DNA from 4 places in the Cytobacillus sp. MT66 genome. Region 3 is predicted to be linked to each of the others. Evidence: predicted binding sites of a transcription regulator. Region 3 holds the regulator's gene; each other region holds the start of a gene.
What was found. The regulator Rex, encoded in region 3, represses fermentation and respiration genes when NADH is low (regulators of the CRP and FNR family bind a similar motif). The targets are predictions, from matches to a motif close to TTGTGAAATATTTCACAA.

Region 1 (3,160 bases), on a different contig from region 3:
CATCTGCTGATAAAATTCTTGGCCATGCTTGCCCGAACTTAATACGTTCGGCTTTTTCCCGATAACTTCTTTTGCACTAAAGCCTGTAAGTTTTGTAAAAGCTGGATTTACTGTCTCTATCAACCCATTTCTATCAGTAACAATAATCCCTCCTGCTGTATGATCAACAATGTCAACAGCCATCTGTAATTTTTCCTGATAAAACATCCAGACGACTAAAATCAGACTTGCTAATGCAACCATCGCTAGGGACATAAACCCAATGGCGTAGTGCCCTGTTAAATTATATAAGAAGGTAAGCATTAATGGCGGGAAAAAACCGCCAAGCCCGCCCATTGCTGAAACAATTCCATTGACAATGCCGCCCTGTTTAGAAAAATACATTGGCACAAGCTTAAAAATAACCCCGTTGCCGATACCCGCACAAAAGGCAATCGTCAGACAGCCAGCGGTATAGTAAGTGATCGAAGGTGTAAATGCAAGCAAAATGCCTGATAAGGTTAATCCTGCAAAAACAAAAATCAAAATCTTGTAGGAATTAAATTTATCTGCCAGCCATCCTCCTAAAGGACGAATGAAAGTGGTAATCGCAATAAATCCTGCAGTCCTTACCCCTGCATCGACCTTTTCTAGATCAAAATGAGCAACAAGAAAATTAGGAAGATAGATGGTAAACGCAACAAAAGATCCAAAGGTGAGAAAATAAAACAGACTTAAAAACCATAGTTTTTCATTTTTATAAACACTATTTATTTGTTCCATTAACGGCGTATTGACCTTGGACTCCTGTCTGTCGCCAAAAATAAAATTAATAACCGCAAAAGCAAACATAAGGATAAGGAACAGCTGAACAGTCGTTTGCCATCCCAATTGTGTTGCAGCCACTGGGGCAGCAAAAGTAGTAATGGCGGTGCCAATATTGCCAACACCATAAATTCCATTGACAAAACCATGCCGTTCTTTTGGAAAATACTTCGGCAGCGACGTTACTCCTACTGAAAAAATAGCACCGCTCAAACCTAGAAACAGTCCGCCAATTAATAAATCCGTGAAAGTATTTGCTATGCTAATATAATAAATTGGGAAGAGTAACAGTAAAAAGCTAATAAAAAACATTCTTCTTGCCCCAAAGCGATTCGTCCAGTAACCAATTGGAATTCTCAGCAGAGATCCAAGTACCACTGGGATGGCAATGATAAAAGTTAACTGATTCGCGCTAAGGGTAATATCCTCCTTAATAAAAGGCATTAACGCTGACAAAATCACCCACACCATGAAACAGGCAATTAGACTAATTGTTTGAAGAGGTAATTGCCATGTCTTTAATTTCACAACAATCTTCTCCTTTCGTTCCCTTTAGTTGTCATTTTCAATGAACATCATTCATTGAGCCATTTTAAAGTGAAATATATTTCTATTTGATTGCATCGTAAGAAATTTTCTATGGTTGAAGATGTGAAGAAATTCACATCTTTTTTCTTTGTCATAAAACCTTCACAGTTCGTTTCGGGGGAAAACAAGCCTGCATATGATAAAATAGAAACATATAAAAGCTCGATAAAAGGTAAAGGTGTGATTTAAATGCCTAATGCAATGAAAGCTACTCAATCGATTCAAATAACTGAGCTGCTTCGGATTAAAGAACGGATGATCAATGCTGAAAAAGGCGACTACCTTTTTCAGGAAGGTGAAGATGCAGACGAATTATATTTAGTCTTATCGGGCAAGGTTCAGATCAGCAAAATTAGTTCTGACGGCAGGGAACTGACTTTAAGAATCGTCGGAGAAAATGATATATGCGGGGAATTAACATTATTCACAAGCAGCCCTAAATACCTTCTCAGTGCCCTTGTCATAGAAGAGGGAGAAATCGCTGTCATAAGAAAAGATGCGATTGAAAAACAAATCTTTCAAAACAGCGCATTGGCCTATGAATTTATGAAATGGATGAGCGACCATTTCCGCAAGACGCAAACAAAGTTTCGAGACCTAATGCTTAACGGAAAAAAAGGCGCCCTCTACTCTACCCTGATTAGAATGACTAACAGCTATGGGGTCAAGAAAGACGACGGGATATTAATTGACCTCCCTCTCACCAACCAGGAGCTTGGAAACTTTTGCGGAACCTCCAGAGAGAGCACCAACCGCCTGCTAAACGAATTAAAACGTAAAAACATCATTTCTATTAAAAAAGGCAAAATTACGGTCCATTGTCTGCAGTATTTAAGAGACGAAATTGGCTGTGAAAATTGCCCAGTTGTGTATTGCAGCATCGAATAGAGACCGATCTCCCGGAAGAAAATAATAAAAAATCCTACCCTCATTAAGCTGGCCAGTAATAGCCGGCTTTTTTATTTTTCTACAAAAATATTTTTGTCTATTTTGTGACATTAAAACTGAATGTGAAGTACTTCACTGTAGGTCAATCAACCCTGTTGCTACAGTGAGACTAAAGCAATGACCATTACATTCGATGAAATTTATTCGAATGGCAAAGGAGAGAATACTGTGAAGAAAAAACATTCGCCTTTATACAATCGCTTTAAATACTTTACTCCTATTGAAAAACAATCCAATAACCATAGTCAAACAACACATGAAAATCGTGATTGGGAACATGCGTACCGAAGCAGATGGCAGCATGATAAGGTTGTCCGCTCCACCCATGGGGTCAACTGCACTGGTTCCTGCAGCTGGAATATTTACGTGAAGGACGGCATTGTCACCTGGGAAGGCCAGCAGCTTGATTATCCATCAACAGGCCCCGATATGCCTGACTTTGAGCCAAGGGGATGCCCGCGAGGTGCGAGCTTTTCATGGTACATTTACAGCCCGCTTCGCGTTAAATACCCATATGTACGCGGGATATTACTTAATATGTGGCGCGAGGCTTTAAAGGTAAATGATAACCCGCTGGAGGCCTGGAAAAGTATTGTGGAAAATCCAGGAAAGGCAAAATCCTACAAACAGGCCCGCGGTAAAGGCGGATTAGTTCGCGCCGATTGGGATGAGGTGCTGAAGCTTGTTTCTGCATCTATTCTTTACACGGTTATTAAATATGGACCTGACCGAAATGTCGGTTTTACACCAATTCCAGCGATGTCAATGCTTAGCTATGCCTCTGGCTCACGCTTTATGTCCTTAATTGGCGGTCCAATGC
Region 2 (3,160 bases), on a different contig from region 3:
GGTGGTTATATAGGTAATTATTTAAATGCAAAAATGGGAGTGGCAGCATTAACTGCCGGAATGATGATTGGCATGCTTTTAGTATCTCTAGCTGTGATTCCGGCAACAGCAAAATACGGGATTGATAGTGTCACCTCAACTAAACCGCTTTTTGGAAACCGAGGCTGGATTATTGCATTACTGCTGCAATACTTATCTGTAATCGGCTGGAATTCCATTCTCCTCATCTTCTTCGCAAAAGCTGCTGCCCGAATGCTAATCATCACAGGAATCATTAGTGAATCTCAAAGTTCAATGTTGATATCTTCATTAGCAATAGCTGCAGTGATAACCATTTGGCTATTATTAAAATCAGGATCGAAAGCTGTAAAGAATATATCGGCGATTATTGCCATCCTGATAATTTTGGTCGGAATCTGGATGTTATATATGATGGTAAATAAATTTGGTTTTCAAGCGATTGCCGCAGCCCAACCACCCTATGCCTCACACAGCACTATATGGAATTACACAACTGGCATCGAAATCGGCTTGGTCAGTTTAATTGCCTGGTGGCCCTATGTCGGCGGGATTGTAAGAATCGTGCCAAAAGCAAGCCAAACCACCTTGCCTTCCATGCTAGGTCTTGGCTTCCCTGTTGCTGTTATGAGTACGATTGGTCTGCTGTCTGTCTTATTAATCGGTGTGCCAGATCCTACCATCTGGATGATAGAATTGGGAGGCATGATATACGGAAGTATTGTTTTAGCCTTTATAGCATTTGCAAACTTTGGATCAGCCGTTATAGGTGTTTATATATCATGTATAGGCTTGCGAAACTTAACTATTATGCAAAAACAATCATGGAACACCGTTACATTACTAACCTTGGTTCCTATATGTTTTGTGTCTGTAATGATCCCCGACCTATTTTTCGCGAAATTTGGTCATTTCCTAACACTCCTAGGTGTGTTTTTTGCTCCATTAATTGGTATCCAAATCATTGATTATTTTGTATTTCGGAAAAAACAGCTGAGTATGAAAGATCTGTATGATTCAAGCTCATCTTCCGTCTATACGTTTTGGAAAGGTTGGAACCCCGCCAGCCTTATCTCCTTAACTTGTGGTTTTGCCACCTATTTTTATTTATTAAATCCACTAACGTATGGATCAAATACACCGTATCAGTATACTACCGCTACCTTGCCATCGATGGCAGTTGGTGCTCTTGTATACTGGATAATTACTAGATTTGTAGTCATCCCTTTAGGGAGAGGCGGTTATAAGAGCAAGCAACACTGAACTGACGCTCTAAAAATTGCAGCTGATATTAAGGAAATATCATGAAAAGTATGATGAAAAGACCCCGGTTTTATTAGCTGACCGGGGATAAATGAAAACTATTTTTAAACTCACTAGCCCGCATGGCTGGACATTCTGCATCTCTTTAGGCAGTCGCTTTCATTTTATTTGCACCATACTTCCTCCGTTTGAAAAATATTTTTACATATCTGATGACAAATCGATCAAGTCCAATATAATACCTTGCTGTTCCAATAAATAACAGAATGATTTCTACCACGAAAAGCTTTGAATCTAGGCTAGCGAATCCGGCCCCCGCCATTATAAAGTTAAGATTCATAAAGGCACCAGCAACTAATGCCGGAATGGTTGCCAACCCTAAGATTAATCCTAAGCCGACAAGGAATTCTCCCCAAGGGATCAGGATGTTAAAAAACTCTATATAGGGTAAGGCAAATCCTTCAAGGAAGCCTGCATACCAGCCTTGGACTGCAGGATGATCACCGCCGGCATTTGCAATAGCTCCCTGTAAAAATCCGCTTGCGTCAAATCCTCCAGAACTAATTTTATAATACCCCTGTTCAATCCATTGAAGTCCTAGCCAAATTCGCAATATTGACCAAACGAAAGCCAGTTTTGTTCCATTTAAATGTTTTTTCATGATGAGTTTCTCCTTTTCATTGTGAATGATTTCACAAATAAAACCAAAATTTTTTTGGAAATGCCACGGCTGAAAACCTTCAGATTAAAGTCATACGGCAACGCATGAAAGTTATATTTCTTACTAAGGAAATGGGCGCCAATAACTCGCCCATTTCCCCTTCAGAAACTGAGCCTACCCTTAGTCTATTACTTTAAGTGAGAGTTTCATGCCCTCATGGTCTTCAATTGCGCCACATATGGTTGAGCATATGAGATCGTATTCTCCAGGTTTATCTGCTGTGAACTCGACTGGTTCGCCCGCGCTAAGGTCAATTCCTAATTCTTCATTAGTAATCGTATGTACCCCTTCTTCGTTCACTAAATTGATTCTAACGTTTGTCCCTTTTTTAATAGTCAATTCTTTATCTGCATTAAACTCCCAGTTCATTGCTGTAATTGTAAATTCCTCTGCATCTGAAGCTGTTGCTGTTTCAGCAGTTTCTCCTTGAGTGGAACCACTTGTTTCTTCTGGTGCTGCTGCAGCTTGTTCAGTTTCTTCTTGTGTCGAACCGCTTGTTTCTTCATCTGCACCCCCGCAAGCTGCCAGCCCTACTGATAATGCCCCCGCTAATATAAATAAACCAAGTTTTTTCATGGTATTTCGTCTCCTTTCAATTTTTATACCTTTATTTTAATGAGCTTACCCATCCATTTCCTTGATGCAGGTCAAGATATCTTGGCTGCAGGCAATTCTCTATTACATTTTTCAAGACCTTTAATAGTCATAAAAAAAGAAGCAGAGATTCCCCTGCTTCTTTCAATCATTTATTTTCAAATAAAAGCTATTCCACTGTTTTGAATAATCGATCCGTCCCCATGTTGTTTAAATCTTCACTTCACGCAATGTTAAGGAATAATCGCCAACTTGTCCTTTTTGATATAAATTTGTAATCGAGGTAGAATATTGCTGAATGGTTCCTCTAAACGATAAGGGTAGATCAGGTACCTTCACATCAAATGTCCCTTCATATAGCAGCGTTGCTATGTCATGGTACTCCTCGCTCGTGACTTCAAAACCAACTGAAATTTCATTGAAGTTATTTACTTTGCTGTGTTCAAAACTGTGTACCTTAACCAAAGTATTATTTAAGATAATTTCTTTTACCATAGAATTTTTTCCCCTATCGTTATTTACTTGTTTTTCTACGGACCACAGGAGCCACTTCAGTTGCCAGCA
Region 3 (3,160 bases):
TTGTTTTTTGGCCCCCGCTTAACGTGGAAATCTTTGTTTCGTAGCTGAAGGAATGAAAGTTTAACCCGTGAAGAACGGAGCGGATATCCGATTCATACTGATAGCCGCCTTGCTCCTTAAATTGAACCTGTAGCAGATCATATTCTTTTAAAATACGTTCATACTCATCGGGATTGGCAATAAGATCGGGATCCGCCATTTTTTCCTCCAGGCGGCGTAAATCCTTTTCCTGCTTTTGCAAATCCTCAAATACAGTCAGCATTTCATCCCATATAGACCGGTCGGATTCTAGACCGGTGTTTTGGGCAAGATAGCCGATTTCAATCCCTTTCGGCTTAATAATATCTCCGGAATCATAGGACATTTGACCGGCAATTATTTTTAGCAGCGTGGATTTGCCAGCCCCATTTCGCCCGACTAAGGCAATCCGGTCTCTAGTTTGTACTTCAAGCTTTATATTCGATAAAATGGTATCAGCACCAAAGTTTTTTTCTAGCTGATTAACCTGCAGTAGAATCATTTCTTTCACCTCTATACTCTAGAAATAGTGTAACCTATTCGAATTAGGCGGGCAACAAAGGAAGCATAGTTAAAGACATTCGTATCTTGAAAACTGGGTGCGGAAAATTGTGAAAATTACCACAAGAAATACACAGCTTAAAAAAAATAGTGTATGATTTGAATGTGAGGTGTTTATTTAAAATGGCAGATTTCACTCATTTTAATCAAGAGGGCAGGGCGAAAATGGTAGATGTAAGCGATAAGCCTGAGACAGCCCGGACAGCAATTGCACGATCAAGCATTACAGTTAGCAATGAAATATATGAAAAAATAACTGCTAATAAAATGAAAAAAGGCGATGTCCTGGCCGTTGCACAGGTAGCTGGAATCATGGCAGCCAAAAAAACATGGGATATTGTCCCGATGTGCCATCCAATTTCTTTAACCGGAGTGGATATATCCTTTGCATGGAAAGAGGAAAAAGAACAGTACATATTATTAATCGATGCATCTGTAAAAACCAAGGGCAATACCGGTGTTGAAATGGAAGCGCTAACGGCTGCATCTGTCTGCGCATTAACAGTCTATGATATGTGCAAAGCTATCGATAAAGGAATGGTAATAGGGGAAACTTATTTAGTAGAAAAAACAGGCGGAAAAAACGGAGATTTCAAAAGAGAATCCATTTAACATTTTATTATTTAAGAAAGGGAGGGACATCAATGCCGAATGAATCAATGAAAATACCGCAGGCAACTGCAAAACGGCTCCCTTTATACTACAGATTTATAAAGAATTTACACTCCTCGGGCAAACAAAGGGTTTCATCTGCGGAGTTAAGCGAAGCTGTTAAAGTGGATTCTGCAACTATTCGAAGGGACTTTTCCTATTTTGGGGCTTTAGGGAAAAAGGGCTATGGATATAATGTCAATTATTTATTGAACTTTTTTCGGAAAACCCTGGATCAGGATGAGCTCACAAAAGTTGCCCTTATTGGGGTAGGGAATTTAGGAACCGCGTTCCTCAACTATAATTTTCTCAAAAATAACAATACGAAAATTGAAGTAGCCTTTGATGTGGATGCAGGCAAAATTGGCACAAAGATTGGAGAGGTTCCTGTTTTTCATATGGACAATCTCGAAAAAGTTCTCAGAGAGCAGCAGATCCGGGTCGCCATTTTGACTGTTCCGGCCCCTGCAGCGCAGGCCATTGCCGATCGGCTTGTTCATAGTGATGTGAAAGGGATCTTGAACTTTACTCCAGCAAGATTAAACCTTCCTTCAACCATCAGAATTCACCATATTGACTTAGCTGTAGAGCTGCAATCGCTCATCTACTTCTTGAAGAATTATCCGATTGATACGGAAGAGGATTAAAAAAATGAGCCAAAATTGAAGTGGCTCATTTTTTGTTCTGTGCTTTCTTAAATTTAAAATGAAAAGCAATCATCCTCAGACCGCTTCCTAAATCGAAGGTTGCAATAAGAATGAGGAAGTAAGTGAAAATCCCCCATGTTTGTTCCCTTTGAACATTTTCTATGGCAATGGATGTGAAAAGAATTCCGAGAATAATGTAAACGATCCCAGAAAACAAGGACCCCCTCATAATAAACCTCCAATAATGGCTTGCATTTTTTCCATTTGCTGCAGCCAATTTTCAATACTTTCCTGATTAAGCTGCAGGATTGCGACTAAGGTATTCATCGAAACATGGGCAAAGATCGGAACGATAATCCGCTTTGTTCTTACATATAGAAAGGCAAAGGTAAAGCCCATGGCTGAATATAACAGGACGTGTTCAGGCTCTGCATGTGCCAATGCAAAAATAACTGAACTTATTAGTGCCGATAAAATAAAATTAAGCCTCTGATGCAGGGCGCCAAAGATAATTTTTCGAAAAACGATTTCCTCAAGAATTGGCCCAATAATGGAACTTATCAGGATGACAAATGGAAAAGCTTCTATCAGACGCATAATGCTTTGCGTATTTTCTGAGCCCATTTCTATTCCGATAAGTCTTTCGATATTTGCGGCAAATGACTGGGCAAATAAGGCGAGAAAGACACCGCCAATCGCCCATGCAGCAGCAGTAATTGGTGAGGATGCACTCCTCATCGGATTATTTTTCATTTCTTTTCGCAAAAGCGCAAGGGTGATGATAAGCGTGATTGTAAAGCTGATCATAATCCAGGCTGCTACAGCAAATATCTCTATGTCCTCGGGGGGCTTCCCAAACAAAGAAGCCGCGAATACAACAAGGGGCACACCGGCAATGCTTGAGAATTGCATGACAATATAAGCAATAAGAATGAACCAATATTCCTTTTTCAATCTATTGTCTCCTTAAATTTGCTGATTCATAATGATACCTTTCCATTTTACTAATAAAGAGGAGCTTTTTTCAAATTGTAGGTGTTTTTAACAGCAGGAATAAGGATAAACTATTTGAGGTGCTAAGGTTCAGTGATCAGAACTTATATGATGATGATTTTTTTTGCAAAAAATAAAGCTTCTCTCTTGCAAATAGATTTGAAATTCATTAATATAATAATTGTGTTAGCACTCATCAGAGGAGAGTGCTAATAAATAAAATTTACATATTTTATTGAGGAGGTAGTTTCACTTGTTAAAGCCACTAGGTGATCGAATTATTATCGAGC
Region 4 (3,160 bases), on a different contig from region 3:
CAAAGTAGAACACTGGGTGTGCAGCCATTGGCGGATAGAATGTGTACATAACAGATGCTTCATTCATCAAAACCGGAATAACTACAAGCACTAATCCGATCATTTTTAGCCAGAAGCCAATCCATCCCATTTTACGTACTTTTGGAAGAAGACCTCCCAAAGTATGTGACATACCAGCATAGAAGTAACCGATTGTAAAGAATGCTGAGAATACCACAACTAGAAGTAAACCATGTGCTGTTAAGACTTGATAGTAGTTAAGCCATGATGGCAGTTCTAAAAGGCCGCCGCGGTTTAAACCTTGCATTAATCCAAAGGTACCGCCAAGCAATAGTGCGATAAATGTTACTAAGAAATATGATTTAGATAATTTCGCATCAAGAGGGTTTACACCCATTACTTTATTTGTTTTTTCCTTAAAGCTTGCAGTTTTTATTACCGCTTCCATCTAAAATCCCCCCTTTATTTCACCGTAATGGTAGTTGCCATTAACTGGTGACCGGCACCGCAATATTCATTACATAAAACTAAATATTCTCCAGGCTTATCGAACTTTTGAGTAATTTTTTGTACATATCCAGGCATTACCATTGCATTGACGTTTGTTTCAGCAATTTCAAATCCGTGAACAACATCTTTAGAAGTAAGAGTAAAATGAACAGTTGATCCAGCAGGAATTTCAATTTTACCTGGGTTGAAGCTAAATATTTGTAAAGTCATGACAACTTCATATTCATTTTCACCAATTTGTTTTACCCCTGGCTGGTCAAATGGTGCTGTTTGATCCACTTTTTGCGGATCGATTCTTTCCTCATTGCTTGGAGGTCCCATCTCCAGCGCAAATGCTTGATAGCCAGCAAAAATCATAAATAACATGATCATACCGAAGCTTAATGTTAGCCAAACTTTCTCAGAACGATGCATGATTTTCCCCCCTTAGAATCTAGCCATAAATAGGCCGTATAGAACTATATACGTGAATAAAATAACAGCTCCGACAACACCTACTGAAAAAAAGGTACCTACCATTGTTTCGTTTTCTTTAGACCCTTTTTTTCCGTGATTTGGTTTAGCAGCTCCCATCTTTTATTCCCTCCTTGTTTGGTTCATACCTACATAATAGTTGCGAATGATTATCACAGAAGTGAACTGCATCACATGCAAAAGTTCTTTTTTAATAAAAATAATAAATTGGCTTGTTTAAACCATAAATTTATGAAAAATGAAATTGGCCAAGAACCCGCAAACCGCGGTATTATCACTGTTTTCATGATTTAAAAAGGAAATAGGGCGAATATAGAAAAAGTGACAAATTATTGAACAAAAATAAAATAGGCATCTAAAAGGATGGGGAACAACATGATGATGTAAATAAATGGTGGAAAAGTGTTCGGTGACAGTTAAAAGCGATTGGAATTAATATCCTATCATTTTTTTGTTGAATCATTATTTTATGCGTGATAATATTAGAAACAGAAAATAAATACCTTTAATACGGTCCAGAGAGGCCGAGAAGGGCGCAATAGTAGGAGTAACTATGTCATTCTATGCCCTTTTTGTCCTCTGAGACGAAAAGGGCATTTATTTTTTAGGCAGTGTCAAAGCTTAATGTTGATTTTAACCGCTTAGTTGATTGGAGTGGAAGGTGCGTAGACTCCTGGGGGATCAGCGTTGAAGTGAGACCCTGCAGGAACGATCGTTCCGAGGAGGCTCGCAAAACGCCCCCTGAAAGCGAAGCGCCTGGAACGGAAATCAACGGCCTAATTTTAAGAGAATATATCTCTTTTAAGCATGTCCTGTGAGACTTGTAAAGAGAATGGAAAAGAGAATTTTCCATTCCCTCAAACAATGATAATGGAGGGAAACAACAATGGATTATCGTAAAAAAACAGTAGTAGCATCAGTAGCAGGTTTAACATTAGAAGGCATGGACATCATGTTTATCTCATTTGCCATGTCAATGATTGTCGCTCATTTCCAAATAGATTTTGCGACAGGCGGACTTATTTCTTCTATTACAAATATCGGTATGCTAGCCGGCGGTGTAGTCTTCGGAATTCTTGCAGATAAGTTTGGCAGGGTGAAGATCTTCACTTATACGGTCCTATTATTTGCAGTCGGAACAGCCTTAACTGGTATGGCATCAAACATTGAACAAATATACCTCTTCAGATTTATTGCTGGCCTGGGTGCCGGCGGTGAGTATGGAATCGGAATGGCCCTTGTTGCTGAGGCATGGCCAAAGAATAAACAGGGCAGAGCTTCATCATACGTTAGTGTAGGAGCACAATATGGCGTTATTCTTGCTGCGCTTCTTAGTGCTATGATTCTTCCAACTCTTGGCTGGAGAGCATTATTCTTCGTCGGTATTGTCCCTGTTATCTTTGCCTTTATCGTACGAAAGAACTTAGATGAGTCACCTGAATGGCTTGCTTCACAGAAAGAGAAAAAAGCTGCAAAGGTAAAAGAAAAAGGAAAGCTTATACAGCTATTCAACACACCGAAAACGGCTATGACCACAATCGCTCTAGCAATAATGGCTACCGTTCAAATTGCTGGCTACAATGGATTAATGATTTGGCTGCCATCCATGCTGCAGCAGTCCCAAGGTTTATCAGTTTCAGGTTCGGCGATTTGGACGATAAGTACGGCAGTTGGAATGATTATCGGAATGCTCACATTTGGACAGTTCATTGACCGAATTGGCATCAAACGTTCATATGGAATTTTCCTTCTCGCTTCGGCGGCTGCTGTATTCCTATACGCTTTTGCGGAAGGAAGTGCTGGAGTATTGATAGGAGGAGCCATCGTAGGATTCTTTTCAAATGGAATGTTTGCCGGCTATGGAGCTTTAATTGGAAGTCTTTACAATGTAGGAATCAGAAGTACAGCGACCAATACAATTTTCAACTTTGGACGGGCTGTTGGGGGATTATCTCCCATCCTAGTAGGATATCTCTTACAATCTTATGATATGACAGTAGCTATGACATACCTTGCAGGATTGTATATCATTTCCTTCATCTTTATGCTCAGTCTGAAAAAGGGAGAAACTGAAAACCGCTCAAGTGAAAAGCGGCAGATGGCTTCTTTTGCAAATGCCAAATTAGCTGAAAAGTAATACTTGATTATAATATTGAAGATAATATATTGGGAAAGA

Region 1: the regulator Rex is predicted to act here: its motif matches at 1,454-1,471, upstream of AC1Q59_RS05295 (nitrate/nitrite transporter).
Region 2: the regulator Rex is predicted to act here: its motif matches at 1,962-1,979, upstream of AC1Q59_RS02555 (DoxX family membrane protein).
Region 4: the regulator Rex is predicted to act here: its motif matches at 1,143-1,160, upstream of AC1Q59_RS22630 (cytochrome c oxidase subunit 2A).

Annotation. Positions count from the first base shown of each region.
Region 1 covers NZ_JBXAFB010000002.1:397,454-400,613, reverse strand. The annotation lists gene AC1Q59_RS05295 (nitrate/nitrite transporter) at 1-1,332, opposite strand, end outside; gene AC1Q59_RS05290 (Crp/Fnr family transcriptional regulator) at 1,582-2,280, shown strand; gene AC1Q59_RS05285 (nitrate reductase subunit alpha) at 2,509-3,160, shown strand, end outside.
Region 2 covers NZ_JBXAFB010000001.1:525,128-528,287, forward strand. The annotation lists gene AC1Q59_RS02550 (cytosine permease) at 1-1,281, shown strand, start outside; gene AC1Q59_RS02555 (DoxX family membrane protein) at 1,427-1,942, opposite strand; gene AC1Q59_RS02560 (cupredoxin domain-containing protein) at 2,123-2,578, opposite strand; gene AC1Q59_RS02565 (DUF3219 family protein) at 2,807-3,091, opposite strand; gene AC1Q59_RS02570 (LLM class flavin-dependent oxidoreductase) at 3,111-3,160, opposite strand, start outside.
Region 3 covers NZ_JBXAFB010000030.1:4,789-7,948, forward strand. The annotation lists gene AC1Q59_RS24300 (ABC-F family ATP-binding cassette domain-containing protein) at 1-520, opposite strand, end outside; gene moaC (cyclic pyranopterin monophosphate synthase MoaC) at 703-1,191, shown strand; gene AC1Q59_RS24310 (redox-sensing transcriptional repressor Rex) at 1,224-1,877, shown strand; gene AC1Q59_RS24315 (DUF4305 domain-containing protein) at 1,903-2,106, opposite strand; gene AC1Q59_RS24320 (CPBP family intramembrane glutamic endopeptidase) at 2,103-2,831, opposite strand; gene groES (co-chaperone GroES) at 3,124-3,160, shown strand, end outside.
Region 4 covers NZ_JBXAFB010000020.1:27,369-30,528, reverse strand. The annotation lists gene AC1Q59_RS22640 (cbb3-type cytochrome c oxidase subunit I) at 1-448, opposite strand, end outside; gene AC1Q59_RS22635 (cytochrome c oxidase subunit II) at 463-924, opposite strand; gene AC1Q59_RS22630 (cytochrome c oxidase subunit 2A) at 937-1,083, opposite strand; gene AC1Q59_RS22625 (MFS transporter) at 1,871-3,121, shown strand.